One region of the Acetobacteroides hydrogenigenes genome, then DNA from elsewhere that is predicted to be linked to it. Evidence: riboswitches for the same ligand, from Rfam matches in the RefSeq annotation. Region 1 holds a riboswitch; each other region holds the start of a gene.

Region 1 (9,907 bases):
GCTCTAAAAATAAAAAGGCCGACAATTGTCGGCCTTTTTATTTTATATAGTACTAGACTATTTTACAGTGCTCATGTGGGCGATAAGGTCAAGAACCTTGTTTGAATAACCCCACTCGTTATCGTACCAAGATACTAGCTTAACAAAGTTAGGGTTAAGCATGATACCAGCCTCAGCATCGAAGATAGAGGTGCGTGGATCAGAAATAAAGTCGGTAGATACAACAGCATCTTCAGTGTATCCTAGAATACCCTTCAACTCGTTCTCAGAAGCAGCCTTAACAGCAGCCTTGATTTCGTCGTAGGTTGCAGCCTTCTCGATACGGCAAGTTAGGTCAACAACAGATACGTCAAGAGTTGGAACGCGGAAAGACATACCAGTAAGCTTACCCTTAAGTTCAGGGATAACTTTAGTAGCAGCCTTTGCAGCACCAGTTGATGATGGGATAATATTGCCATTAGCAGCACGACCACCTCTCCAATCCTTAGCAGATGGAGCATCTACAGTCTTTTGAGTGTTGGTAGTAGCGTGAACTGTAGTCATAAGACCCTCAATAATACCAAACTTATCGTTGATAACCTTAGCAAGAGGAGCTAAGCAGTTAGTAGTACAAGATGCGTTTGATACGAATTGCTCACCCTTGTAGGTTGTGTGGTTAACACCCATAACGAACATTGGGGTATCGTCCTTTGATGGAGCAGACATTACAACACGCTTTGCACCACCTTCGATGTGAGCTTGGCAAGCGTCCTTGGTAAGGAACAAACCTGTAGACTCAATAACATACTCTGCACCTACAGCACCCCAGTTAATATCGGCTGGGTTCTTGCAAGCTGTTACACGGATAGCGTTACCATTAACGATAAGCTGTCCATCTTTTACTTCTACAGTGCCATCAAAACGACCGTGAACAGAGTCGTACTTTAGCATGTAGGCCATGTATTCAACATCGATAAGGTCGTTGATTGCAACAACTTCCATATCATTACGCTTTTGTGCAGCACGGAATGCTAAGCGTCCGATTCTTCCGAATCCGTTGATACCAACTTTGATTTTAGCCATAGCTTAAATGTTATAATGAAATAAATTGCTGTTTATCGATTCACAAAGATAGCAAATTAGAGGATACATCAACCCCCAACAAACAGCCCAACAATTGTAATAGTATAAAATATTACTAATTTACATTGTTGATCTTAAAAATCTTAGATGATTCAAACGACAGCCAGCCAACTAAAACGCCCTCCCTTAAGGGCTTGTAAGAATTCCCCTGAAAAGTTACACTAGAAAGGTCAAAGAAATACTACCTCCGATTTGGTGCTTGTGGGTATGCAGGACAAGGCTTTGAAGAACTTGCACATGACGACACAACTCCAGATAAAACAACCAATGCTAGCAGAACAACTAGTAACTTCTTCATTATTATCATGTTTTTAGTACAAAAAAACTCGTTAACTAATACTGCGAATCTAGTATTTATCTGGCGATCTTTAAAATTATCCCCAAACAATTTTAAAGATAAAATTTTTTTTTCAGAAATGGGGGGAAGTATAGGAATTTAGATGACCGCTAAAAAAAGGGAAGTGATACTAATCTTTTAAGAAAGCTTCAAAACAGCATCCTCTTTCCAGGTAGAAAAGAGACGCTGTCAACAAAAAAGGAGCCCTTGCTAAGGGCTCCTTTTTTACATTTTATCTTACAATCTTTTGTCTATTTGGTAGCTATTACGCTCACTAGAACTTCTTGAAACCAATTCTCCAAGAAAACCTGTAAGAAAGAGCTGCACTCCTATAATAACCAATGTTAGCGAAATGTAGAATAGAGGCTGGTCCGTAACTTCTCTTACCTTCATATGGTTGGCTAGATGGTATATCTTTTCGCCAATCATAAATCCGGATAAGATACCTCCCACTAAAAAGGTTATTATGCCAAGTGTTCCAAAAAAGTGCATTGGCTTTTTACCGAATTTAGACACAAACACAACTGAGAGCAGATCCAAGAACCCATGAATAAAACGCTCCCAACCAAACTTTGTGACGCCATACTTTCGAGCCTGATGCTCTACCACTTTCTCTCCAATTCGCTTAAAGCCAGCCTGCTTTGCAAGAACGGGAATATAGCGGTGCATCTCTCCATAGACTTCAATGCTCTTAATAACTCTACGTCGATACGCCTTAAGCCCACAGTTAAAATCGTTGAGCTTAATGCCGCTAACCAAACGAGCTGTGGCGTTAAAGAACTTGCTAGGAAGCCTCTTCCCGATGGGATCGTAGCGCTTTTGCTTCCAACCCGACACAAGGTCGTACTTTTCTTCAACTATCATTCGGTAAAGCTCAGGGATCTCGTTAGGGCTATCCTGCAAATCGGCATCCATGGTAATCACCACATCGCCTTGAGCCGCATCGAATCCTGAATATAGCGCAGCCGATTTCCCATAGTTGCGAAGAAAACTAATTCCTCTAACAAAGGAATACTTTGAGGCCAACTCTTCAACAACACTCCAAGAGTCATCGGTACTTCCATCGTCGACCATAATTACCTCGAAAGAGAAGCCGTTGGCTTTCATAACCCTATCAATCCACTCTGCCAATTCGGGGAGCGACTCCTCCTCGTTGTACAACGGAACTACTACCGAAATATCTAACTTACTCATTAGTCAAATTTTACCCTTAAAACTCTGTTCCTAAAAAACAGGTGCACTTTTCTTTACAAATAAAGGTGCAAATAGGATAATTAGCAAGTTAAAAATCAAAATAGACTTAAGCTGTGAAACCAAGAAGGCTCCGACTTCCTTAGCCTTCATTATTTCATCAATGGCCTCGTCAACCTGCGCTTGAGGAACATTCTGAGCTTCCATAAAGTTTTGCATTCTTACCGCCATGTTATCAATGTACGATGGATCTATAACATACTGGTAAAAGGCGCTGAAAACGGAGGAGATTATGCTTGCCACTAACCCCACTACCAGGGTGTACACCAGCGCATCGGCATACTTCATCCTGTTATCGAGCTTTTCTTTACGATACTTGATCGAAAGAACCACTACCAAAATGTAAGTCAAAATAAAAGAAAGAATACCCAATACCCCCATCATTATAAATGAAGGATTCATTACAAAGATCAGGACAGCAATGACAATTGGAACTAATGACACGTAAACACCATTCATTGATGCCGATTTAAGCATCTCTGATGTCGATACCTTTACTTCTTCTTCCATAAGTTTGCGTTTAATGGTTAATGATTGTCAAAGATAGCAGTTTTGGCGAATGCCTGCATATTTTATTTGGCTTCTTCGGATTTTGTTGTACTTTTGTGCCCGGGTAAGTCTTACACGACCAGCTCCTGCTGAATCCCCCCAGGACCGGAAGGTAGCAAGGGTAAGCGGTTGTAGCGGTGCGATGTAAGTAGCTTACCCTTTTTTGCGTTTATACCCAAACGCAACGATACGCGAGCATTAAACTATTCAATAAAAAGGCCTCGAAGAAGCATTCTTCGAGGCCTTTTAGCATTAATGCTTTTACGAGACCTATCTATACATTAGGAATTGCTGAAACACCTAAGTAAAATGCGATCAGGCAAAACTGCTGAGTTGCCAAACACTCCTCAAAGTTAACTCCGCCCCTAAATCGTTTAAAGAAAATCTCCATAATAATACGAACGGCAACCAGAGGTATAATCGCAAACCAAATTTTCAACTTAAGCGTTAGCAAAAATGGAAGAGTTCCTGTAGCCAGAACAATAAGCCAGCCATCTATACCCAACTTACTAAAAGCCGGGGCGGCATCGTATCCTTCCTTTGGCCGTAGGTACCTATTGGTATCTATTAATGTAATGGTTGCCAAGCGCGATAAGCTTTCGCCCGAAAGGATAATCCAAGGAACCAAAGCGGGGCTTAGCTCTTGCAGTATTGCAAACTGAAGTATCAGCGCTAGCGCAACACCAAGAATACCTTGTATGCCAATTTGCTTATCGGTCCTATTTTTAACGTAGAAGCGTTGCCCATGCCTACCTCCTAGGTTATCGAAGAAATAGGCTAAGCCTCCTTCCTGCAAACCTCCTGTCAAAAAAACAGAAAAGGTTAACGCAATGGCAACCGTAACGGGTTGGGTAAATAGGAAATCGACCAAGTAGAATACCAGCGCAACAAGCCCACCAACAATCCATCCTACAATAGCATAAAATGGAGCGGTTCTCCCGTATTCCACATGGGAGATTGACATCCATCGTGCAATAGGAATTCGGGTGAACAGAGATATCGTTGCAGCAATTCTTCGAAACATTATTAATGCAGACTTTGGGCTTAGCGGTGATATTTCACACAAACTTATGAAATGAAAAGCGAAGAGTACAGGTTGTTGGCTACTTTTTGCGGCTAGAGAACCATTTTTTTGCAGCACCTACCTTCTTTTCGGGCTTTGTTGATGCTCTTTCTTTTGAATCAGCCTTTTTAACGAGACCTGTTTTACCCGACTGCTTACCTCCCTTAGGCGCTCGCTCATATTCCTTTTCTGCCGGAACTGGTTTGGACTTTTTTTCCTCTGTCCCTAGGTTTCGACCTATACGTTTAGAGCGAAATTCGGGCTGTTTCTTTTCTGCCACAACCTTTTCAACAAATCGAAGCGGCTCTCCGTCAATTCGAATAAAGTCTGTTTTAAAAGCTTTATCGCCCACTTCTGCGGTATGTCCATTAACGGTAACGCGTTCTTGCGCAATATACTCGTCGGCCTCTCGACGCGAACAAAACCCAGCGTCGCTAATTAGCTTATTAAGGCGAACGGCATCCTTTTTACGTTGTTGCATAAAATTTGATGTTGAAAGATGCAGTAGTTATACATCCAGCCACGAAGTTAGCTATTTCTGCCAACATACTCCAAACGCCTTACATCTAGCGTTAATCGATTGTCGTAGGATTGTTACAGAAGGATACAATAGCATGGCTAGCTCATGCCTAAGCTTAGAAACAAAAGGTGCAGAGATAGTGGATAATCCATTCACTCCGCACCTGTTTCTGAATAAGGCATTTTGCAAAAATATTCTTTTACCGATTGTAGCAAACATTATTGCAAAAAAAAATTAACATGATACGGTTAGCATTTAGCAAAAGCCGAAAAGTGGGGCACTTTTAGGAAATCTGAAAAGAAAAAAGCTAATTCGCCTTTGAGTACATAAATTAAGCCTATCTTTGCGCCAGTTTTGGTTTCCGCCATATGCGGGGCGAAAAGGGAATCGGGTGAAAATCCCGAGCAGTTACCGCTGCTGTAAGTTCTACCAAAACCTTTTATCACCATCCAAATGCCACTGTCCGGTTGGGACGGGAAGGCCGATAAAAGGGGAACAAGCCAGAAGACCTGCCAGAACGTGAACATTTATAGCTTTCGGATAAAGGGCTTGGTGTAATTCTTTTACATTGCTTACAGCATCACATCTTTTTATTCGCAGGTTTTAAATGGTTGAATCGCTAACGATTTTGATCATTTGTAAAACATGTTACTTAACGTTCTTCTTTTTAGCGCGCTTTCCATTCCAGGGAATCTTCCTGAGGAAAGGCCCATTGCGGATACCATACACCTTAAAGAGGTAGTGGTAAGCAGCAAACTTAAGCGCTACACGTCGGGGCTATCGCTAAAAATAGTTTCGCCAACCGAACTTCGGCAGAACAGCAGCATGCTACTCTCCGAACTGCTTACCAGCCAAGCTGCGGTTACGGTAAACAGCTACAGTCCGGGAGGGACCTCGAACGTGTCGATGCGCGGATTAAACTCTTCGCATACGGCCGTGCTCTGGAACGGCATCAACCTGCAGAGCACCATGAACGCCGGGGTTAACTTCGGAAGCATCCCTACCTTCTTTGTAGATCAAGTGGTGGTACAGCAGGGCGGAAACGGCGCGCTGTTTGGCAGCGGTGCCATTGGCGGAGTTATTCACCTGGACAACACCCTGAATCTTGGCGAAGGGCATAGCGGCGAGGTGATGCAGTCGGTAGGTAGCTACGGCCTTTCGTACACCGGAGCCAAGCACACCTACAGCGGCTCTAAAATGGCGCTATCCACCCGACTATTCTACACCGAAGCCGAGAACGACTACAAAGTTAACAGCAGCGACAACCGCGATAGGCAGATAAACGCCCGCTACTCCAAGGGCGGAATCATGGAAACCGGAACATTTGCGCTTACTGGCAACGACAAGCTGGTGGTATCGGTTTGGGGACAGGACGGATACAACCAGTACCCCCCGATGGTGAGCAACACCATGAGCAGCGAATACGACTACAACCGTTTTCTTAGAGCAGCAGCGCAATGGCAAGCTACGCGCCATCGGGTTCGCTTCAACGTAAAGTCGGCACTCTTTAACGACTGGCAGAAATACCGCAATCCGGGCATAGAACGATCGAATCACCATACCACACAGGGACAGCTGGAGGGCGAAGCCATTGTGACCCTTAGCGCGGGCAGCACGCTGGAGGGCGGTATAAACGCATCGTACGAGAGAGCCTCCTCTACCAACTATCCTGACGCCAAAGAGCGATACCGACCTGCCGGTGTGCTTGGATATCGCTTCCGCACCAGCAATGGTGGGTTCGAGGCATTTGCAAGCATTCGGCAGGAGCTTATAAATGGCGATGCATCGCCTATGACTTGGTCGGTAGGTTTACAAAAAAGGCTACTACCTGGGCTACAGCTAAGGGGGAACGTATCGCGAAACTACCGAGTGCCTTCGTTTAACGATCTGTACTGGACGGGATGGGGAAATCCGGATCTGAAACCGGAAGACGGCTACGGCGAAGAGCTGGGGCTGGACTACCTGTACATGAAGAAAGGGTTCTTGCTTTCGGTAAAGACGGCTGCATTCAACAACAACGTCGACAACTGGATTCTGTGGATGCCAAGCGGGTCGATCTGGACTCCTCAAAACGTGAAGTCGGTATGGTCGAGAGGTGCCGAGGCCAACATTACGGCCAAGCAGCAGCTGAATCGTACCACGCTGGGGGTGGATCTCTCGGGGCTGTTTACGCGATCGACCGATCAGACCTCGGGATCGGCTGTAAAAGGACAGCAGCTTCCGTACAAGCCGAAATACAAAGGAAGCGCCGCTATTTACCTTCAAACAAAGTGGTATAGCATCCGGTACGCACATTCGTATACGGGTAGGCGCTACTACATCAGCAACACCGACTGGCTGAATCCGTACAGCATAGGCTCGGTTGTGGTTGAAGCACAGATGCACTTTAGCTGGGGCGGTATGCGACCATTCGCACGGATAGATAACATCTGGAACAGGGACTACCAAATGGTAAAAGGCTACGCGCTACCGCTAAGAACCTTCCAAGCCGGAGTATCCGTAAGCTTTGGAAAGCAGAGGTAGCCTCAGCATATACCGACAATAGAAGTAATCAACAATAAACCAACAATAGAAACATGAAAAAGCTACTTTACGCGGCCCTTCTGCTAGGTGCTGCAATACAGTTTACAGCTTGCGATGATGATGATTCGCCTGCAAAACCTAAGCAACGCTACGACCTTACCCAAGGAATGGTGATCGTCAACGAGGGAAGCTTCGGAAAGAATGAGGCATCGATTTCGCTCTACTACACCAACGGCGATAGCCTTGCCAACGACGTTTACTATAAGGTGAACAAGGAGGAGTTGGGTGACGTACTCCAAAGTATTGCGGTGGCAGATACTTCAGCCTATTTAGTTCTCAACGGATCGAACAAGATAGTTGCCGTAAGCAAGTACTCCTGCAAGAAATACGCTATGATTCCAGTAGAAGGTCCTCGCTATATGGTTGTAAATGGAAAAACAGGCTATGTAAGCGCTTGGAAAAATGATGAGATAGCTATAGTTAATCTTAAAGAGAATAAGGTTACGGGGTCTATTAAAGTAGGATCTGATCCAGAAGGAATGGTTATTTATAATAATAAGCTTTATGTAGCCAATAGCGCTGGAAGCGGTGGTAAAAATAACACCATATCGGTTATCAATCTTAGCAACAACACCATTGAAAGAACCATTAATGTAGCAGATTCTCCTAAAGCATTTGTGGTAGATAAGACAGGAGTAGTATGGGTTGTATGCGCAGGCTATACCGATTGGACAAATTCAGCAAATAGCACTAAAGGTGCTATTTGCAAGATTAATCCATCTAATTATGAAGTTACTAAAATTAACATAGAAGGCTTTAATCCTGATAGACTTCAGATAAGCAGCACCAAGGATAAGCTTTACTATATAGGAAGCTATGGAGCACCCGGTATCTTCCAAATGGACATTGCGGCAGCTGCGGCTCCAACAAAGCCATTCATTAGTGGCGATTTTTATGGATTAGCCATCAATCCTTCTAATGGTGAAATAATGGCTATGACTGCTCCTTATACCTCTCTTACCCACAAGATGATTCGTTACAATAGTACCAATGGCGAGAAAATAAAAGAGTACAATGTTGGTATTTATCCTAACGGCGGATACTTCTTCAACTAGTTTTTTCATACATCAGCAAAAGAGCCGCACGAGGAATCGTGCGGCTTTTTTATGAAACCATGCTGCTGCTACGAGACTGTTCATGCAACTGTGTCTGCAAAATGATAACGTTAACTTTGCAGACACAGTTGCATGAACAGTCTCAATATAGAAGGTACAATTCCATAAATATACCCCATCTGTCACCATTTTTACCCCATGTGACAATGCTTTTATTACATCTGTCACCATTTTTATCGCGTGTGACAGCACTTTTACTACAGATGACGGAGCTTTTATTGCATATGACAAGACCTTATACCCCGAATGCCACCATTTTTATTGCATCTGTCGTCATTTTTAATCCATGTAACAGCACTTTTATGCCATCTGACAAGGCTTGAGACCCCGAATGATTGCATTTTTATACTATATGACAAGATTTAAAACTTCGAATGACAGCGTTTTTATATTGCATGATACCATTACCACCCCGTGTAATAGTTTTTATATAATTTTTTCCATAGCTATTTTCGAGTCTGCTGTTACTTTAGAGATATGCTATAGGCTTTATACCTTCGAAGTGTATCCTTTTATATAATTAGCAGCAGTCCGTTCCCCTGTACAATACTATTTTACCCATTCAGAACGCCTCTTCCCCCCTTGTACATTCTCACATAATTAATGTTTGTTATATTTTACTATCCGTAGTAAATATCAATATAAATTTATTTGTATTTTTAATTTGTTAACGTTTAAAAAGCCACTAAAAGTTGAATAGCAATGAACAGCAAGCAAGAAACCAAGTATGTAATGGAGCAGTCTACCCGCGATTTCTTAGGTAGAAACAAGGAAATTACCGATAAGCTTCCAACATTTAACGTTCTCTTCCCTCGGTTTACCAGCAATCTCCAGCAAATTGGGGACATATGCGGGTTAAAGGTGGCCGACAAAACAGGAACGGCTGTAAAAAAGGAGCAGCTACGTACCAGCCTAGCTACAAAAGCCTTTGGCATTGCCATCAAAACCGAAGCTTACGCTAAGATTAACGGTAATCCCGTGCTGGCAGCAGAAGTACACTTCACCGAATCGGAGCTGCTGCATGCACCCGACTCCAAGCTCATCGATAAGGCAAACCTTATTTACATAAAGGCAAATGCCAATATCAGTAAGCTGGCCGAATACGGTGTAACGCCCGAAATGCTAACAGAGCTTAAGGATGCAACTACGCTCTTTAACAACGAAATCCCATCGATGCGCATCGAAAGAAACGAATCGAAGGCTGCCACCCATCAGCTGAACCGAATCTTTACGGAGAATGACGAAATTCTCGAGAAGATCGATCTTTTAGTTGAAGTTGTTCGCACCACTCATCCTGAGTTTTACAGCCAGTACAAGAGCATCCGCAAGGTTCAGGGCAAGAAATCAACGACGCTATCGCTGACAAC
Region 2 (9,907 bases), on a different contig from region 1:
GAAGAATGGCGCTCCCACCTCCCAGCTGCCCACATGCGCACCAATTATAGTTACGCCTTCGCCGGAATTTAGCACGCTAAGAAACTCCTCGTAGTTATCAAAGTCGAACTTATACCGATTGGCCATGCCATTCAGGATGGCCACCTTATCGATGATAGTCTGTCCAAAACGGTAGTAGCTAACCAGAATCATCCACCCCGCCTTAAGCTTTCCATACTTAAGGATGTGGCGATTGTAGCGCCACATGGCTTTAGTGGCCTTGGGTGCAAACGGCACAAAGTAGGGAACAACAAACAGAAGATGAAAATAGGCAGCCCTTATTCCCAGATACTTTATCACAAGAATAAAAAAGAGGTGCCCAAACGAGCCTCCTCTTGACTTGCCGTTCCATGCCTTCCGGCTAGTTTCCTCCATTAACCTTTGCCGAGATCAGGTTGTAAAAATCTTCAAACGTTTTGATGCCTACAAAATCAGGTCCTTTTAGCGTTACGCCAAAGTTTTGCTCAATCAGCACCACCACATCAACAAGGTCCAAGCTGTCGAGATCAAGCGTTTCCATTAAAGGAGCATCTGGAGTAATAATAGAAGCATCTACTTCAAATTCATCGGCCAACACGGCGGTCAACTTTTCCTTAATTTCTTCGTTTGTCATTGTTATCTATTTATTATACTTTTTCACAATTAGGGTTGAGTTGGTTCCTCCAAATCCGAACGAGTTCGAAAGGAACGTGTCAAACTCTACATCTACCGTTTGGGTTGGGATATTAAGCGCTTCCGAAGCCTCGTCCTTTTCGGCAAGGTTGATGTTAGGCGCAATAAACCCGTTCTGCATCATTAGCGTAGAGTAAATGATTTCGCTAGCCCCAGCCATCCACATTTCGTGTCCGGTCATCGATTTGGTAGAGGCTACGTAAGGCTTGTTATCGCCAAAAACATCGGCAATAGCCTTTGCCTCGTTAAAATCGCCAATGGGGGTAGATGTTGCATGCGCGTTGACATAGGCAATAGCCTTGCAGTCAATACCAGCATCCTTTATCGCCATCCTAAGCGAACGACTTGGACCGTCGACATTAGGAACCGATATATGCTCGCCATTAGAGGAAAAGCCGTAACCAACGATTTCACCCAAAATGGGTGCACCCCTACGAAGAGCTGAATCTAAGCTTTCCACAAAAAGAGTGGCAGCACCACCGCTAGGAATCAAGCCATCCCTATTCTTATCGAATGGACGCGATGCAGCAGCAGGATCGTCCTCGCGAATCGAAAAGGCGCTTAAGCCATCGAAGCTTCCAACAGAGTAGCTGTTTACCTCCTGCGCTCCTCCACAAATAACGTAGTCTTGAAGGCCATTCTTAATAAGAAGGTAGGCCATACCTATAGAGTGGGAACCGCTAGCACAGGCACCTGCAATGGTAAAGTTTATGCCTCGAAGATTAAAGATCGTCGAAAGGTTCATGGTAACGGTAGAATTCATTGCCTGAAAAATGTTACCCGAACCGATAAGCGTGGTATCATTCTTTGCACGCAGGATATCCACTCCTTCGATCACCGCTTTAGCGGAACTATCGTTGCCGTAGAGTATTCCTACCTCGTTTTGCATGAGGAAATCGTGATCGACACCCGCATTCTGCAGCGCTTCGAGCGTTGCAACATAAGCGTAGTATCCCTGCTCGGGCAGACACACTCGGCTTCGACGATCGAGTTTACCCTTAAGATTGGGCAACTCCAACATGCCTGTTAACCCAGAACGAAAGCCCATCTCCTTACGGGCTGGATCTAATCCTATACCTGACTTTCCGTTATATAATGAGTCCTTTACTTCTTCAAGATTTTTGCCAATACAGGAATAAATCCCCATACCAGTAATAACCACTCTATTCATAGTACTACGTATATAATCCTCCATTTATCGAAATAACCTCACCGGTTATGTAGGCTGAGTTTTCGGATGCCAGAAAGCCCACAAGCTCCGCAACTTCCTTTGCCTCGCCAAAACGCCCGGTTGGGATGAGGCGCTTCAGCTCTGCCTCATCAAGATCGGCAGTCATCTCGGTTTTGATAAACCCAGGAGCAACTGCATTTACGGTAACACCCTTTTTGGCAACCTCCTGTGCAAGCGCTTTGGTTGCAGCAATCATACCTCCCTTTGCAGCCGAATAATTAGTTTGCCCGGGTAATCCCTTGATGCCCGATAGAGAAACGACGTTGATAATACGTCCAAACTTCTTTACTAGCATATTCTTTAGCAAGGGCTGAGTTACATTATAAAATCCGTTAAGGCTGATGTTGAGTACTGCACTCCACTCCTCAGGCTGCATCCACATCATCAGGTTGTCCTTGCGAATGCCAGCGTTGTTAACCAGCACAGAGATATGCGCACCAGCATTTGCCGAATGCCAACCTTCGAGAGCGGCAGCAGTTTCCTGAGCATTTGCCACATCAAACTGCAGCATATCCCCCTTACCACCTTGCTCTGCTATAAGTTCAAGAGTCTTTTCGGCTTCTTCCTTATTCGATTTATAGTTTACAACCACCTGATAGCCCATCTGAGCAAGCTTTACGCAAATTGCTCGTCCTATTCCACGACTACCGCCAGTTACCAGTGCATATTTCATATTGCTCTATTCTTCCTTTACATTTTCTACTTGAGCCTATTCCAAAAATTTAGCGCCAAAATTAGTATTCATTTAGCTTTTTACAACAAAACTAAACGATAGAATTTTTCACGCACTAATTGCTCATCACTCCAGACTTAAGGTAGGCAACCATTGCCTCTATTTCCTTATACTTGGGGGTATCTTCAATAAATACTGGAACAATTGCCCTTACCTGATCGTAGATAGCCTTAGTGCTGGTTGATAGCTTATCTTGGATTCCCAAACAATCAACAGCTTGAGCAATTGCCATAAAATGGATGGCCATTACCTGGAACGAATTCTCGATAACGGTCTTTGCTATCAGCGCGGAGTTAGTTCCCATGCTTACGATATCCTGATTATCGTTATTGTTAGGGATGCTATGCACGTACATTGGGTTCGATAGCGTTTGGCACTCGGCAGTGGTAGATGTAGCCGTAAACTGAGCCGCCTGCAAACCATAGTTAAGACCTAGAACACCTAGATTTACAAATGGAGGCAGAATACCGTTAATTTTATCGTGGAACAGGTAGTTCATTTGGCGTTCGCAAAGCATGGTAAGCTTGGTAATGGCAATCTTAAGCTTATCCATTTCGTACGAAACGTAATCGCCGTGGAAATTACCTCCGTGGTAAACGCTTTTGGTAACGGTATCAACAACAGGATTGTCGTCAACCGAGTTAAGCTCGTTTACAAGCACCTTTTCGGCATTTTCAAGCTCTTCGAGAACGGGACCTAGTATTTGAGGTACGCAACGCAGCGAGTAGTATGGCTGCACCTTATGCGTAAATATCTTTTCGTTGTTTGTGTCACCATAGAGTTCTACCTCGCGCTTTGGAAGGCAACGGCTATCCTTTGATAGATCGCGCATCATCTCGGCAATGCGTTTTTGTCCCTCATGGAATTTCATGCCATTTAGCACCTCCGACATAAAATCGTCGTACGATGCGGCAATCTCGTTCATCATTACCGAAGCAATAACACCCCAGCGGAGCAACCTACGGGAGTTAATCAGGTTAACAAGGCCAATACCTGTCATAACAGCGGTACCATTACAAACGGCAAGACCTTCGCGAATGTGTACGCCAAGTGGCTTTATTCCGACCTCTTCGAGTACACCCTTGGTATCACGCCTTACGCCTTTGTAGATTACCTCACCTTCGCCAATAAGCGTTAGCGCAATATGCGAAAGCTGAACTAAATCGCCGCTAGCACCTACACTTCCGTGTTGAGGAACGATAGGATATATTTCGTGATTAATAAACTTCGAAAGGATGTCTACTAGCTCGATATGAACGCCCGACTTTCCCTGCGCAAAGGTTAGCAAACGTGCTACCATAGCAGCCTTAACGTAAAGTTCGGGAAGCGGATCGCCTGCGCCAGAAGAATGGGATCTAATAATGTTGTACTGTAGTTGCTTTAGGTGTTCGTCATCTACACGGTACTGCGCCATTGGCCCAAAACCCGTATTTATCCCGTAAACAACCTTGTCTTTTGAAAAGCTCTCTAAGAAACGATATCCACTCTCAACTTTTTCTCTGATATCGTCTGAAACAACAAAATCCTTACGATTAAAAAGAATATCGTAAAGGCCATTAATTCCCATATACTGATTCATAATCAACATGAAATAGTTTTCAATAGAACTAAATAATGTATAAAAGACAACAGGTTCAGCACTAAATACTAAAGCAGCAACTTTAAGGCGTCTATTCTCTTTTCACTGCTAATATACCCCACGATTAAAATCTGAAAGCCCAACCAATACAAAACAATTAACACTCATTTGTGCTTTCACCAAAGCATTAACAAGATGCTAATAAACAACTTACAAATTTCAGGATAATTCACAACACCCTACATTATTCGGCCGTAAAAGTATAAAAAAAAAGAAAGATTCAAACTTTTAAACACTATTAGAAAGGTGTTCTGTTACTTATTTTATTCTTATACATTATCCTTTAGAATTTTATATATCATTCCCAATTTTATTATGGGGAAACACTAATCCTTATATTACAGGATATCTAATTTATGATTCTTACATCTACATAAGAATCCATTTATTTCCCCATATTCAAATTCAAAATAAGAATGGTGAACAAAAGACAAATGCTAAAGGTAGCATGCCACCGTATCACCTTCTCGATACATCTGGAGTGTAACGCAAGGACATTTGGTCATTTGCCGTTTTAGCTCGATGATATCTTCTGAACTATGCAAGGTTGGTACGATAGTGGTTCGAAATTGATAAGATATAACATTCTGCTGAAGCAACCTCATCGTTTGCAGAACCTTGGAGAATTGGCACCTACTTATAGGTGTTACCTGAGAATAGCGTTCGTAGGTAGGTATTGTTTTTATATCCATAGCAACGTAATCGATCAAACGTTCGTAGATCAACTCCTCCAGTAGGTTAGGATTGGTACCATTGGTATCAAGTTTCACCAAATAGCCCATAGCCTTAATTTTTTGAATAAACTGCTTTAAGCAAGGTTGAAGGGTTGGCTCTCCTCCCGATATCACAACACCATCGAGCCAACCACATCGAGAGAGAAGGGCTGCTAGCACTTCATCCTCCGAAATGCAAGCAGCCGTATTATAGAATTCAGGAATGACTAGCGAAGGATTATGACAGTAGCCGCATCTAAAGTTGCAGCCCTGTGTAAAAACCACAGCAACCATTCGACCATCCCAATCGATGAAACTTTGTTTTTGGAAACCTCCTATACGCATCATTTGCGCCATCTCCTTATTCAACATTAGATACCGAAAACAGCTTACGATCGGCAAATTCCTGCTGTTTTCCTGCATTCCATTGGTTTACAGGACGCATATAACCAACTATTCGACTGTACACCTCTGTTCTATTTCCGCAAATAGGACAAATTGCATGTTCGCCCTGCAGGTAACCGTGCGATGGACAAATGCTAAAAGTTGGAGAAATAGTTATATATGGGAGACGGAAACTTCCGGTTACCTTTCGAACGAGGTTTTTGGCTGCCGAAGCCGACATTCCACTATCTCCGGTAAATATATGCAACACGGTTCCTCCTGTATATAGCGTCTGAAGATCATCTTGAAGACTAAGCACCTCGAATAGGTCGCTACTGTATCCAACTGGCAGCTGGGTCGAGTTGGTATAGTAAGGCTGAGCCCCCTTTGCAAAATGTCCATGGTTAGCCACAATGATGTCAGAATACAGCTCTGTGTCTATGCGTGCAAAACGATATGCAGTACTCTCAGCAGGCGTAGCCTCGAGATTGTAAATGCTATTGGTTTCTTCCTGAAACTGCTCAAGCATCATACGCATAAAATGCATTACCTGTTTGGCAAACCGTTGACCTTCGGGATGGGCTATATTCACACCAAGGAAGTTGATACAGCACTCGTTCATTCCATTAATGCCAATAGTAGAAAAGTGGTTTTTCCAATAGCATCCATAACGCTCGTGGATGTGGCGGAGATAGAACTTCGAGTATGGATAAAGCCCATTTTCGGTATGCTTCTCTATTATCTTACGCTTTATTTCGAGGCTCTCCTTGGCAAGCGTCATGTAGTTCTCAAGGCGTTGAAAGAAGTCCTCCTCTCCCACTGCTTCGTAGCCCAATCGAGGCAAGTTAATGGTAACTACGCCCACAGATCCTGTAAGAGGATTCGAAGCAAACAAGCCACCTCCTCGACGGTTTAGTTCACGCTTATCCAGCCTTAAACGACAACACATGCTGCGGACATCATCAGGTTTCATATCAGAGTTAACAAAGTTCGAGAAGTAAGGAATGCCATACTTCGCCGTCATCTCCCATATACCATCGTACTCAGGATTATCCCATTTAAAATCGGGAGTAATATTGTAGGTAGGAATCGGAAAAGAAAAAAGACTTCCAGCAGCATCGCCTTCGCTCATTACTTCGGCAAAAGCCATATTGAGCATCGTCATCTCGTGCTGAAAATCGCCATAAGTATAGTTCAGTATTTCACCGCCCCATACAATGGCCTCATCCTTTAGAAATTCGGGGACAACCAAATCCATCGTAATATTGGTAAACGGTGTTTGGAAGCCAACACGTGTAGGCACATTAAGGTTGAACAGAAACTCTTGAAGTGCTTGCTTAACCTGCTGATAGTCGAGTTTATCGAAGCGAATAAATGGTGCTAGGAATGTGTCGAAGTTGGAGAAAGCTTGTGCACCTGCCGCCTCACCCTGCATGGTGTAGAAAAAATTTACAATTTGCCCTAGTGCTGTACGGAAGTGTCGTGCAGGCTTACTCTGCGCTTTATCATCAACCCCCTTAAAACCAGTTACAAGAATATCCTTCAGGTCCCATCCTACGCAATACACGCTAAGAAATCCTAGATCGTGAATATGAAAGTATCCTTGTTTATGAGCATTGGCAATGCTTTCTGGGTACAGTTTGCTAAGCCAATACTGCGAAGTTATTACGGTAGAGATGTGCTGGTTTAACCCCTGAAGAGAATAGCCTGAGTTGGCGCTCTCCTTTATTCGCCAATCGTTCATCTTAAGGTAGTTGTCCATCACCTCAATGTTGCTAAAAAGCTCTTTAGCATCTCTAATTTGTGCGTGCTGGTTGCGGTAAAGCATATAAGCCTTTAGCAGATCAAACTCTCCATAACTAAAAAGAGTCTGCTCTACACAATCTTGTACCTGCTCTACAGTTGGCTTGCAATCAGGACAGATGTCCGACAGCATTTTCAAAACGAGCTGACATAAATTGTACGCCTGCTTACGGTTGGGTTTTCCAAGAGAACGCATCGCCTTAAATATGGCGTGCTCAATTTTGCTTGCACTAAACGGAACTTGTTCACCATTGCGCTTCACAATGGTCGAAAAAAGAAGTTCACCATTCATACTCTCTAGTAATAAGGTTTATAAATGGTAACTTGCGGGAACGTAAAAACTACTTGGAAGGTACAAGTATTCTATCGCCTTTCGCCCGAAAGCTACGAATTACATGTATCGGGCAGGTCTTCTGACTTGTTCAACCTTACTACTGCCTTCCCATTCCGTTGGTCGGAATAGTGACATATTGTAGAGGCACTTTATCGAACTTACAGCTACGGGGATAGTTTTGGACTTTCACCAAATTCCCTATTAATCCAGTAAGGAACCCTATACGGCAGTAAAACTAAACATTACTTACTAACACAACGAATTTAAAATGTTGATTTTATCAACAAGCAAACTTCAAACATCTGCTAAATACGATTACTTCTTTATCAACTAACACGTTAAGCTGTTAATATTTATATAGACTTATAGACACACAAAAGAGGCTACCGTACTAGGCAGCCTCTTCTTATCCTAATGGTTGGTTATTTACTTTTTATAAAAACTTTTTCCATCTCCTCAAGAGTTTTTCCTTTAGTTTCTGGAACAAACCTTATCATAAAAAATGCAGCCAAAGCGCTTATCGCCCCATAAATCCAATAAGGGAAGGCGTGATTGAACATCCCATTAAGCAACGTCGACTTATCCATTATCGGAAATGTCCAAGAAACAAGGTAGTTTGCAATCCACTGCGAAGCAACAGCAATGGCCATCGCCTTACCCCTAATCTTATTGGGGAATATCTCGGAAAGAAGCACCCAAACTATAGGTCCCCAAGACATGGCAAATGAAGCAACATAGGTAAGCATTGCTAAAAGCGAAAGCACCCCCATCTTATTGAAGAAGAAGGTTGCCCCTAACGTAAACATGCTAATAGACATTCCCCAAGCACCTATGATCTGTAACGGTTTTCTACCCCACTTATCGACAGTAAATATAGCAAGTACTGTAAAGGTTAGATTAATCGCCCCCACAATGATAGTCTGGAGAAGAGCGGTATCTGTTTGCGAACCCATGTTCTTAAAGATCTCGGGGGCATAGTAAAGCACCACGTTAATACCGACAAACTGCTGAAAAACAGAAAGCATAATTCCAATAACGACAACAGCAGAACCAAAAGAGAAGATGCTTCCTTTCGATTTTTCGGCTACGCTATTCTTTATTTCGTTTAGTTCGGCTTGCGCTTCGCTTTCCGTACGGATTAGCGAAAGTACTTTATGAGCCCTATCGTTGTGACCTTTTAACACCAACCAGCGTGGGCTTTCGGGAATGAAGAATAAAAGCACAAGGAAAAGGGCTGCAGGTAATAGCTCAGAAATAAACATCCATCGCCAACCGATGGTATTTAACCAATCTGAAGTTCCCTGCTTGGCAATAAAGTAGTTTACAAAGTAAACAAGCAGCATTCCAAAGATTATGGCAAACTGGTTCCAGGAAACCAATGCACCCCGCTTATCTGCCGGAGCCGTTTCGGCGATGTACATGGGCGAGAGCATAGAGGCAAGTCCAACGCCAATCCCCCCAATGATACGATAAACAATAAAAGGAGTAAGATAGCTCTCTACATTCGATCCGAAAGGGGCAAATCCCATTTCGGGGAATCCAGAGCCTAGTGCGGATATGCCAAACATAACCGCAGCAGCAATCAGAGTGTTCTTTCGACCAAAAGTTAAGGCCATCCATCCTCCTATCATTCCGCCAACGATGCAGCCAACTAGGGCACTTGAAACAGTAAAGCCTAGCAGCGAGTTGGCCGAGGTTTCGGGTAGGTTAAGCGGATCAATAAAGTTAACTTGCAGCGAAGCTACAGTACCCGATATTACCGCAGTATCGTAGCCGAACAGTAGCCCCCCAAGGGCGGCTACCATCGTTAGAAAGACTACAAAGTTAAAGTTGGTGCTTCTAGTCATCAGGTTAGGTTTTTTTATTAGATATACAAGTTGATGATTTGCTCGTAAAGTTCCTGCTTTCCACTGGTAAGCGTAGGCTCTCCTGCTACCTTGGCGAATTCTCGAAGATCCTCAAGCGAAAGTTTTCCTGATTCAAACTCAGCACCCTTGCCAGAATCGAACGAAGCGTATCTCTTCTTTCTCATCTCAAGTAGATCGGAGTTCTTTAGAATATTGTCTGCCACTACAAGCGCACGGGCAAATACGTCCATTGCAGAGATATGGGAGATGAAGATATCCTCAAGGTCGGTAGAGTTTCTGCGGGTCTTAGCATCGAAGTTGATACCTCCAGTGGTAAAACCACCTGCCTGTTGAATTACCATCATTGCTTGAGTTACCTCGTAGATGTCTACAGGAAACTGGTCAGTATCCCATCCGTTTTGGTAGTCGCCTCTATTGGCATCAATGCTACCTAGCATGCCAGCATTGGCCGCCATTTGTAGCTCGTGCTCGAAGGTGTGACCTGCCAGCGT
Region 3 (9,907 bases), on a different contig from region 1:
CTTTTCGCCCTGCATGGTGGTTCGTACGGGTAGCAATCCCAATCCAGGTAGGGCATCAATCGTACCCTCCACATGCTGCGGATCGCACAGCTCCATGCCCAGCATCTGGTATCCACCGCAGATGCCAATCACTGTTTTACCATCCCTATATGCTTTAACGATGGCCGCCGCAGCGCCATTCTTACGTAGCTCGTACAGGTCGGCAAGGGTCGATTTTGTTCCAGGGATGATGATGATATCCGCCTTAGAAATTTCATCTACATTGTTGGAGTAGAAGAGGTGCACGCGCTCATCGCGCTCCAGCACGTCGAAATCGGTGAAGTTGGACATGTGGCGCAGCAGCACCACCACAACATTCACCTTACCGTCTACGGCGGTGCGGTTCTTTAGGTCGAGCATCACCGAATCTTCCGCCTCGATATGGATATCCTTAAAGTAGGGTATAACGCCCAGCACCGGTACCTTACAAAGGTCCTCGATAATCTTAACGCCATCGGTAAATAGCGATATATCGCCCCTAAACTTATTTATGATGATGCCCTTTACCAGCCTGCGCTCCTCCTCGGTTAGCAGCATCATCGTACCGTAAACTGATGCTATCACACCGCCACGGTCGATATCGGCAACCAGAACAACGGTAGCGTTGGCATGCTGAGCCATCGGCATGTTAACCAGATCACGCGAGCGAAGGTTTACCTCGGCAATGCTTCCGGCACCCTCTATTACAATAGGATTAAACTGTGCGTGTAGGCGGTCGAATGCCGCGTGAACCTCGGCACGAAGCCTCTCACGGTCGGTACCATTGAAGTAGTCGGCAGCGCTCTTGTTACCCGCAACCCTGCCGTTGAGCACCACCTGGCACATGCGGTCGGTTGTTGGCTTAAGCAGGATAGGGTTCATATCGGTGCAGCAGGGGATGCCGGCGGCCTCGGCCTGAACGGCCTGTGCGCGACCAATCTCCAGTCCCTCGGGTGTAGCGTACGAGTTTAGGGCCATGTTCTGCGCCTTAAACGGAGCAGGTTGATAGCCATCCTGCAGAAAAATGCGGCAGAACGCTGCGGCCACAACGCTTTTACCAACATCGCTGCCGGTGCCTGCAAACATTATCGGACGAAGGGAGTGCTTACTCATTCTCTTTTAGGGTTCACTTTGCGGTGATTGCTCTGCAAATAGGGTAGGATGCGATTTATCCAGAGCTTAAAGAGAATCTTAAGAATCTGTATCGACCCGCTCTATTCCCGGAGCGTCTTAACTTGGATGACATTGGCAGGTCTTCTGGCTCATTCCCGTTTTGAAACCTTCCCAGCACAGCGGCCAGTGGCTCTTCATCAAAACGTTTTGCGGAATTTACAGCTGCGGGTACAGCTCCGAAGTTTCATCGGATTCCCTCTTATCCTACCGAGGCAGGATACCAAATATCGGTGACAAAGATGGGGATATTTTTTTTGAAAACCAGCAGTTCTTTGCAAAATGGGTAAAACCAAGCTTTTCCCGAGAACCTTGGTGCAGTTATATGCTCTCGCTTGCTTCTAGGCCAGCATCTCTAATCGTTTTGATAGGAATGGGTACAATATATTTTTTTTCGTAATCAACTTGTTGAATAGACTTTTCCTTTACTGATATAGGAGGTTATCCTACATTAGAAGCAATTTTTCTTTTTCGTGCAATGTGATTGAAAAGCACTCCGAAAACAATAACGGCTAGCAGAATGGCGTATGGGCTTACGGCATGGTTTTCGTTATTCTCAGTGTTGTTGAGGCCTTCTATAAATTCGTCAATTCGGTTAAAGTAAGCCTCTTTTAGAGCCAAAGGTCCTTCCATATGTCCCCCGTCGTAGGCAACCGATTCAACGTGTTTACTGCTTGCGAAAGCGGCAGTGCTCGATTCGCAAATCGTATCGTATTTCCCATTAAGTAGGAGGATGGGCTGGCAGAGGTACTGAAGGTTGTTGTTGTAGTCGTATGCGCTGGCTGGTGTGGCCATCTTTCTTTTGTAGATTTGTTCTATTTGGTTAATGGCGCTATCCATATCGCAAACGTACGAATCGCCGATAATGAAATCGCCCTTATGCTTTAGGGCAATTGTAGTGGTCATTATGCTGCCCATCGACATGCCAAAGAGCCCCACCTTGCTGTTGGGATATCGCTTTTTGATGTAGTTGTAAGCGGTGTTGGCATCTATACTAAATTCGTCGTAGTAAAGAGTGTCCTTTTCGATGGAAAATTTGTCGCTGAGACCAAAACCGCGGTAGTCGAACATGATAGTTCGGTAGCCCCGTTCGGCAAGGAGCATTCCGTAGCCAAGCCACTCCTTAATGTTGCCCGAGTCGGGGTAGCAGATGAGCACTGTTACGTTCTTATCCTTAGCCGTTGGGGCAATGTCGGCCAACTGGAGGTGGTATTTGTCATGTGTTATCACCCTTGTAAAGGTGATGTTTGGATATTTCTGGGTAATACTTTGAATATTGTAGCTGCCGCTTGGCTTAATCCCATAAACGGTTGCACATCCCAATACAAGGATAATTGCTAGGGTAAGGTAACGTAAGGTATGGCTCATATTGTAAAAGGTATAAAGTATCAATGCACAAGATATAATAAAGACAAGATATTTTCTACAAAACGAGTTGAATCATGATTTGTAGTTCTTGTTCCTATTCTCATTAGTATAGTGCTTTATACATAACTCCGAAAAGTAGTAGCTATTGTGTTGAATTGCTACAAAATTGAGCAAAAAGAAAGAGGATGCCCACAGGGACATCCTCTTGTGTATTATGCAGCTCGTTGGCTAGATGGGTTTAATCCAGTACGAGTAGCTGTAACTTTTAAACTTAAGCTGATACTTTTCTATAGGCCACGAGCCCCAGCTGTCAACACCGCCTACGCCCATTTGCTGGAGGTCTACGTTAAAGTTGATGAATGGTGCTTCGGTAAGCTCGCCAGAGTGATACTGTTTTTTATCTACTTCAGGATCTAATTGGTCGATGGTGTAGGGTAAAGCGCAGACGTTAAGATGCTCTTCACCTTCAATTTTCACCCCTTTGCCTTTAGCGTTGGTCATGGTTAGCCAGCGAACATCGCTCTTGTTGCCGCTCTCTTGTGGGCGGGCATAGGGAAAGTAAGCTTCGCTAACGTTCTGCTTGTAAAGGCCAACAATGGCGGATGTTTTGCGATCCCAGTAACTTTCCCATGGGCCACGACCGTACCAGCTGATGTTGCTGTAGGCCTTGTTCAAGGTCATGGCATTACCTACTCGAAGCAGCCCTTTGTAGGTTCCCTTAACAGCAGTAAAGCTATTGCTCACCTTAATGTTACCTTTAGCATCGATGGTGAAGATTTGCTCGGAGATGGCATCGCCATTCAGCAGGCTCTTTTTAATGTTAACCGTAACGGTGCCATTGCCGTTATCCTTAACGGTAGCATCGGTAAGGGTGCCCTCGTCGTAGGCGCTGCGCCACATGCGGAAGTTCTTGTTAAAGCCTGCTCCTATGTCGTTGTCGTTTGGTGCACGCCAGAAGTTTGGCTTAGGACCTTCGCTAATAATCGTTTCCTTTCCTATCTTGTAGGATGATAGCACGCCCGTCTTAAAGTCGAAGTTCGCCTCGAACGCACTGCCCTTTACGGTAACAGTCCTACCATCTTCCACTATGGTAAGTTTACCTTTAGCTGGAGCCACGTCAACCTTTGCGGCCTTCGATTGTACGGAAAGCTGTGCGTAGGTTTGGTCATATCCAGCAGGAAGGAGTGGCTCTTCCTTCTTTAGGGTGTAAACGATATTGAGGAAGTACTCCTTGTCTGCTTTAAGCTTTGTTTTGTAGGCAATGGCAACGTCCTTTGATGTTTGTGGGGCTGTGTTGATATCGCTTATTACGCCTTTTTCAACAACTTTACCATCTTCAACTAGGCTCCAGTTAAGCTGGAAGTTCGACAGATCGCGGAAGAAGTAGCCATTGGTGATGGTTACCTTACCCGATTTTGGATCGTCAGATTTGGTTTTGATGTGCTCGTAAACCTTTTTTACTTCGCGTGACATGGGGGTGTATCCTCTATCGCCGGTAACAACTCCCTTTACGCAGAAGTTGTTGTCGGAGAAGTTCTCGTCGACAGGACCTTCTAGAGGGAAATCGCCGCCGTAGGCAATGATGCGCTTGCCGTTCTTAACGGTGTCGATACCCTGATCGATCCACTCCCAGATGAAGCCGCCTTGCAGCGATGGGTAGCTTTCGATAACGTCCCAGTACTCTTTGAAGTTGCCAAGGCTGTTGCCCATAATGTGCGCATACTCCGACATAATAAGCGGACGGGTAGGGTTACCCTTCGAGTACTCGATCATCCATGCTGGATCGGGGTATTGAGGGCAAATAATATCGGTGTTGTAGTCCCATTCTGCACGCTCGTACTGTACAGGACGGTTATCGTTAGCCTTAAGCCAGTCGTAAGCAGCATAGAAGTTGCTACCGTTGCCGGCTTCGTTGCCTAGCGACCAGAAGAGCACGCAGGTTCTGTTCTTATCGCGCTCGTACATGCGCAGGATGCGCTGCATGTGAGGATTGAACCAAGCATTATCGTTGCCAAGGGTGTACTCAAGGTCGTAGTAGCGACCGTGCGACTCGATGTTGGCTTCATCGATAACGTACATGCCGTACTCATCGCAAAGGTCGAAGAAGTAAGGATCGGGTGGATAGTGCGAGCAGCGAACGGCGTTTACGTTCAACTTCTTCATCATCTCAATATCCTTACGCATTTCTTCGTGGGTTAGGGTGTGCCCATTTCTTGGGCTAGCCTCGTGACGATTTACTCCTTTAAAGAATACGCGCTTGCCGTTTACAAGAACATCGGTTCCCTTTACCTCTATGGTTCTGAAGCCTATTCGTTGTGGAATAACTTCAACGACTTCGCCCTTTGAATTTTCTAGTGTGATGAAAAGGGTGTACAGGTTAGGAATCTCTGCCGACCACTGCTTAACATTAGGAATGGTTCCAGAAAGGGAAACCATTTTATGGTAGCGTCCTAGCACCTCGTTCTTGGTCGATTTTTGGCTGAAAACAACCTTACCATCGGAGTCTACAATTTTGGCTGAAACGAAAAAGCTTTCGGGTTTACTATGAAGGGTATTCTTATCAACTATATAGCTCGATACATTGGCATCTAGCTTAAATGAACCATCCTTGTAGCTATTGGTGAGCTCAGACTTCAGCTTAAAGTCGCGGATGTCGATAAGCGGAGTTGCGTATAGGTATACATCCCTTTCGATACCCGAAATGCGGAACATATCTTGGCATTCGAGGTACGAGCCATCGCTCCAGCGGTACACCTGAAGGGCTACAAGGTTCTTGCCAGACTTTACCCACTTGGTAATGTCGAATTCGGCCGCAAGCTTGCTATCCTCGCTGTATCCAACCTTTTCTCCATTTACGTAGATGAAGAAGGCCGATTTTACGGCTCCAAGATGGATAAAAATTTGCTGGCCTTTCCAATCCTCGGGCAACTCGAATGTCTTGCGGTACGATCCTACCGGATTGTAGTTTTCGGGAATGTCGAAAGGAGGATTAAGCTTAGCTCCTCTTTTGGCATTTCCTGCAAACTCGTATGCGTGATTGGTATAGATCGGAATTCCATAGCCGTTTACCTCCCAGTTTGCAGGAACCTTAAAGTTGTCCCACTTCGAATCGTCGAAATCGGGGAGATAGAAGTTTTTTGGGCGATCGTTAGGATTCTTTACCCAGTTGAACTTCCAATTGCCGTTAAGCGAAAGAAAACGCTTCGAGTTTTCCTTTTTCAGGCTCTTTGCTAGGTCTTCGCTTTCGAAGGCAAAGCTTGTGGCTCGCATAGGCTGCCGGTTCACCTCAACAACCTGAGGAGTCTGCAGTTCTGTCGGAAGCGTTTGTGCCAGAGCTCCTCCTATTAAGCAGAAAAATGGTGCTATAAGTAAATGTTTCCTCATAACGGAGTGTTTAGATTATGAAGCGTTAAAGATACATCTAAAAAGGAATAAACAGGGCTATTACCTTTAAAAACAAATACCTACTGGTAGGGTTCGGGTTGAGGAATTACTGCAAGCTAGTTCTGCTTATTTAACAATTGCAGGTTCGGGTGTCATGCTTAGATTCTGTTATTTTGCTGGCGTTCCTACAACCGTGGTAGGACAATAACAAGTTGTAAAAGGATTTCATTACGATATGTTCGCATTTCCTGAGCCCGACCGTAAACCGAATCAGCAGGATGTTCTTCGGCTGGCCTGCGAGCCGCTGGATGTTGTTCGGATTGCTTTTATTGGACTTGGCAAAAGGGGGAAAGAATCGATCAACCACTACATGTACATCAACAATGTGCAAATTGTGGCGGTTTGCGATGTTAACCCTTCCAATCTTTCTTTTGTTGCAGATAAGCTTCGGCAGCATGGGCTTCCTGCTGCTCGTGAGTATGATCAGCCCGATGATTGGAAGACGGTATGCGCGCTTCCCGATGTCGACCTAGTATACATTTGCACGCATTGGCAATTGCATGCGCCCATTGCTGTGTACGCTATGCAAATGGGGAAGCATGTTGCTGTAGAAGTGCCGGCGGCTCTTTCGGTAGAGGATTGCTGGGCATTGGTGGATACGGCCGAGATAACGCGTCGCCATTGCTTTATGCTCGAGAATTGCTGCTACGATAAGTTCGAGCTAACCATTCTCAACATGGCACAGCAGAATGTTTTGGGTGAAATATTTCACTGCGAGGGAGCGTACATTCACGATCTGCGCTGGCTCGATTTTGTACAAAAGCCAGATTATCTGAACTCATGGTCGATGCTGGGAAATCCTTACCCAACGCATGGGTTTGGACCGCTTTGCCAGCTGCTCAACATCCATCGTGGCGATAAGCTGGATATGCTGGTGTCCATGTCGGGCAACCAGTTTAACCATCCAGCAGCCGAGGGCGGTATGGTTAAAAAGGAATGCTGTACGCTTGGCAACGTCAACACTTCCTTAGTTAAAACCCATAAGGGGAAAACGGTGGTGTTACAGCACGACATATCGAGCCCACGGCCCTATTCCCGAAACTATTTGGTGTGTGGAACCAAAGGCTTTGCCGATAAGCGTATAGAGCCGGGTATTGCCTTTGGCGAAAATCCGAGCTGCTACCTAAGTAAGGGGGAACTGAATATAATGCTGAAGCAGTACGAGCATCCATTCTATAAGGAGCAGGGTGAAGTTGCTCAAAAGGTAGGCGCACATGGAGGAATGGACTTTATTATGGATTACCGGTTGGTGTACTGCTTGAGAAAAGGTTTGCCCCTTGATGTTGATGTGTACGATGCTGCCGAATGGTCGTGTATCGTAGAGCTGTCGGCTAAGTCGGTAGAGTTGGGCTCTACTCCTGTTAAGATTCCCGATTTTACGAGGGGAGCATGGGAAAGGCTTACCGGGCTTAGCTTCGCCCAGTAGCCTTATGCATTAGTACATTTCGATGAATTCGTAGGTGTTCCCTAGATGATCGAGAAGCTTAAGGAGATCATCTCTTTTGATAACCAGCGAGGCCGTATTTACCAGCGGATGGAAGCTAAGGAACTTCGCCTTCTGCAAGTTCTTGTCGATAAAAACATGCACATGCTTTTGGCTGTCGTTGATTAGCGCAAAAGGCGTTACCGATCCGGGTTTAACCCCAAGATACTTATCCATTCTTTCGGGGGAGGCAAAGCTGATTTTCCCCTGCTTCAACCGTTTTTCGAGATCGTGGATGTCTAGTGCCTGCGAGCATTCGAGCAGTACCAGGTAGTGCTTGTTTCCCTTATGGTTTCTGAAAAAAAGGTTTTTACAATGGGTGGCATCGATTCCATCCCAGTACTGCATGGCAATTTCGATGGTTGGAGCTTCGGGGTGCTCGTGGTATTCGTAGCCGATGTTTAGCTCATCCAAAAGTTCATATAGAGCAGGACTTCCGTTCATGCTATTTTGCGTTGCTTTGTCATGTTACACTTGGCGCAAAGGTAAGCATTTAGGTAGAACCGGTCCTAGAGCATCGGGTATGGGGAGATGATTCTCCCATGCCTCATATTCTCTATCGACGAACTTTGTGCGTTGTTTTTCAGCTTGATCGGGAAAGCTTTTTTGAGGCTAATGCTTATATGAAATGGCTCATTTCTTCCAAGAAATAATTCATTTCCTATAAGAAATGGCCCATTTCCTCCAAGAAATGCTTCATTTCTCATAAGAAATAATCCATTTCTCATAAGGAATGCTTCATTTCTTATAAGGAATAGCCCATTTGTCATAGGAAAAGGTTCCTATCTTATAGGAAAGCAGCTCCGATTAACCAGAAAATAGCACATTCGTATCCGAAATAGCTTGGAGGATAAGGGAAGCGCTTCCGCATCAAAAATTACGCGATGCATTTATTGCAATACTCGTATGCAAGTTTCGTGTAGCTAATTCTTAATGTAATCCGCTGGATGAATGTGTTAAATTTGTGTTTGTAGAATCATAACGCTACTTTTGCCGCGTTCAACTTCGAAAAACGATGATCATACTTTACAGCATTTTGCTCCGCATATATTTTGTTCTAATCCTAATCGCATCTATCTCTAACGATAAGGCAAAAAAGTGGATAAGCGGCAGGCGAAGCATTTTCAAGAGGCTACGTGCTCAAATTTCGGATGCCGATGATGTTATTTGGTTTCATTGCGCATCGTTGGGCGAGTTTGAACAGGGGAGGCCGGTAATTGAAGCATACAAGAAGCAGCACCCAAGCAGCAAAATTCTGCTTACCTTTTTCTCCCCTTCGGGCTACGAGATTCGGAAAAACTACGAGGGTGCCGATTACATCTTCTACCTACCTCTCGACACCTACTTTAACGCCAAGCGCTTTATTCAAATCGTTCGACCCAAAGCAGCAGTATTCGTGAAGTACGAGTTTTGGTACTACTACCTTCAAGCACTTCATAGAAACAGTATTCCCACCTACGTTATATCTGCCATTTTCCGCCCAAATCAGATTTTCTTCCGCTGGTATGGAGGTATGTTTCGCCGGATACTACGGAACTACCGCCAGCTATTTGTGCAGAATCAGCAGTCGTGCGACCTGCTTAGGTCTATAGGCGTAACCAATGTAACCATATCCGGAGATACCCGTTTCGACAGGGTTGCCGATATTGCCCGTAACGTAAAAGATTTACCGATAGTAGGCTCGTTTGTAGGTGACAATTTTGCCCTTATTGCGGGTAGCACTTGGCCCGATGACGAGACAATACTTGCCGAATATGCTGCTGCAAATCCGTCGCTAAAAATGGTAGTTGCTCCTCACGAAATTGGCGAGGGGCATATTCAGGACATCCTTGCAAAGTTTAGAGCGCTTAAAACGGTTCGCTATACGCAAGCTTCCCCAGAGGAGGCTGCCAATGCTCAAATCCTAGTTGTTGATACCATTGGCATTCTATCTTCCGTTTATCGGCATGGTAAGGTTGCCTACATAGGAGGGGGCTTTGGCGTAGGCATCCATAATACTCTTGAAGCGGCAACTTTTGGCCTACCCATCGTATTTGGGCCAAACTACCACAAATTTCAAGAAGCAAAAGATTTAGTTGGATTAAAAGCTGCATTCTCAATTGAGAATTATGTCCAATTTAATGACGTAATGGGTTTATTGACAAAGAATTCACAGGCTTTACACCAATCTTCAAAAGCCGCTAAAGAATACGTTACTTCTCATATAGGTGCAACACAAACCATCATACAAGGAATAATGTAAGAAAAGTAACCCTTTTTTTAAGGAGTGAATGTAAAAATCCCCCGACCGATTAACTGATATTTGTGAATATTAATATATATTTACAACCTAAGTTAGATGATTGAGCGGGGAGAGTCTGACCGTGTGTTAGCTGTGGTGATTAGCTTAGAAATAATGCAATCTTAAGATTGTGCTACCATTGG

The links. Region 1 has a riboswitch for cobalamin ahead of CLV25_RS10490 (TonB-dependent receptor plug domain-containing protein). Riboswitches for the same ligand answer to the same signal wherever they lie in the genome.
Region 2: it holds a riboswitch for cobalamin, as region 1 does, so the genes downstream of both, CLV25_RS14070 (ribonucleoside triphosphate reductase) here and CLV25_RS10490 (TonB-dependent receptor plug domain-containing protein) in region 1, are expected to answer to the same signal.
Region 3: it holds a riboswitch for cobalamin, as region 1 does, so the genes downstream of both, CLV25_RS12905 (cobyric acid synthase) here and CLV25_RS10490 (TonB-dependent receptor plug domain-containing protein) in region 1, are expected to answer to the same signal.

The regions. Positions count from the first base shown of each region.
Region 1 is NZ_SLWB01000010.1:593-10,499, reverse strand. Features, by position in the region: gene gap (type I glyceraldehyde-3-phosphate dehydrogenase) at 58-1,062, opposite strand; gene CLV25_RS10515 (glycosyltransferase family 2 protein) at 1,697-2,653, opposite strand; gene CLV25_RS10510 (DUF4199 domain-containing protein) at 2,684-3,220, opposite strand; RNA gene ffs (signal recognition particle sRNA small type) at 3,322-3,421, shown strand; gene CLV25_RS10500 (adenosylcobinamide-GDP ribazoletransferase) at 3,534-4,283, opposite strand; gene CLV25_RS10495 (S4 domain-containing protein) at 4,363-4,803, opposite strand; cobalamin riboswitch at 5,181-5,373, shown strand; gene CLV25_RS10490 (TonB-dependent receptor plug domain-containing protein) at 5,488-7,365, shown strand; gene CLV25_RS10485 (DUF5074 domain-containing protein) at 7,419-8,480, shown strand; gene CLV25_RS10480 (carboxypeptidase-like regulatory domain-containing protein) at 9,243-9,907, shown strand, end outside.
Region 2 is NZ_SLWB01000017.1:30,666-40,572, forward strand. Features, by position in the region: gene CLV25_RS14040 (LpxL/LpxP family acyltransferase) at 1-414, opposite strand, end outside; gene CLV25_RS14045 (acyl carrier protein) at 401-652, opposite strand; gene CLV25_RS14050 (beta-ketoacyl-[acyl-carrier-protein] synthase family protein) at 659-1,882, opposite strand; gene fabG (3-oxoacyl-ACP reductase FabG) at 1,887-2,615, opposite strand; gene CLV25_RS14060 (HAL/PAL/TAL family ammonia-lyase) at 2,731-4,263, opposite strand; gene CLV25_RS14065 (anaerobic ribonucleoside-triphosphate reductase activating protein) at 4,752-5,399, opposite strand; gene CLV25_RS14070 (ribonucleoside triphosphate reductase) at 5,389-7,506, opposite strand; cobalamin riboswitch at 7,601-7,785, opposite strand; gene xylE (D-xylose transporter XylE) at 7,971-9,395, opposite strand; gene xylA (xylose isomerase) at 9,413-9,907, opposite strand, start outside.
Region 3 is NZ_SLWB01000014.1:83,998-93,904, reverse strand. Features, by position in the region: gene CLV25_RS12905 (cobyric acid synthase) at 1-1,131, opposite strand, end outside; cobalamin riboswitch at 1,249-1,429, opposite strand; gene CLV25_RS12900 (alpha/beta hydrolase) at 1,630-2,556, opposite strand; gene CLV25_RS12895 (glycoside hydrolase family 2 TIM barrel-domain containing protein) at 2,785-5,940, opposite strand; gene CLV25_RS12890 (Gfo/Idh/MocA family protein) at 6,176-7,426, shown strand; gene CLV25_RS12885 (prolyl-tRNA synthetase associated domain-containing protein) at 7,436-7,927, opposite strand; gene CLV25_RS12880 (3-deoxy-D-manno-octulosonic acid transferase) at 8,499-9,725, shown strand.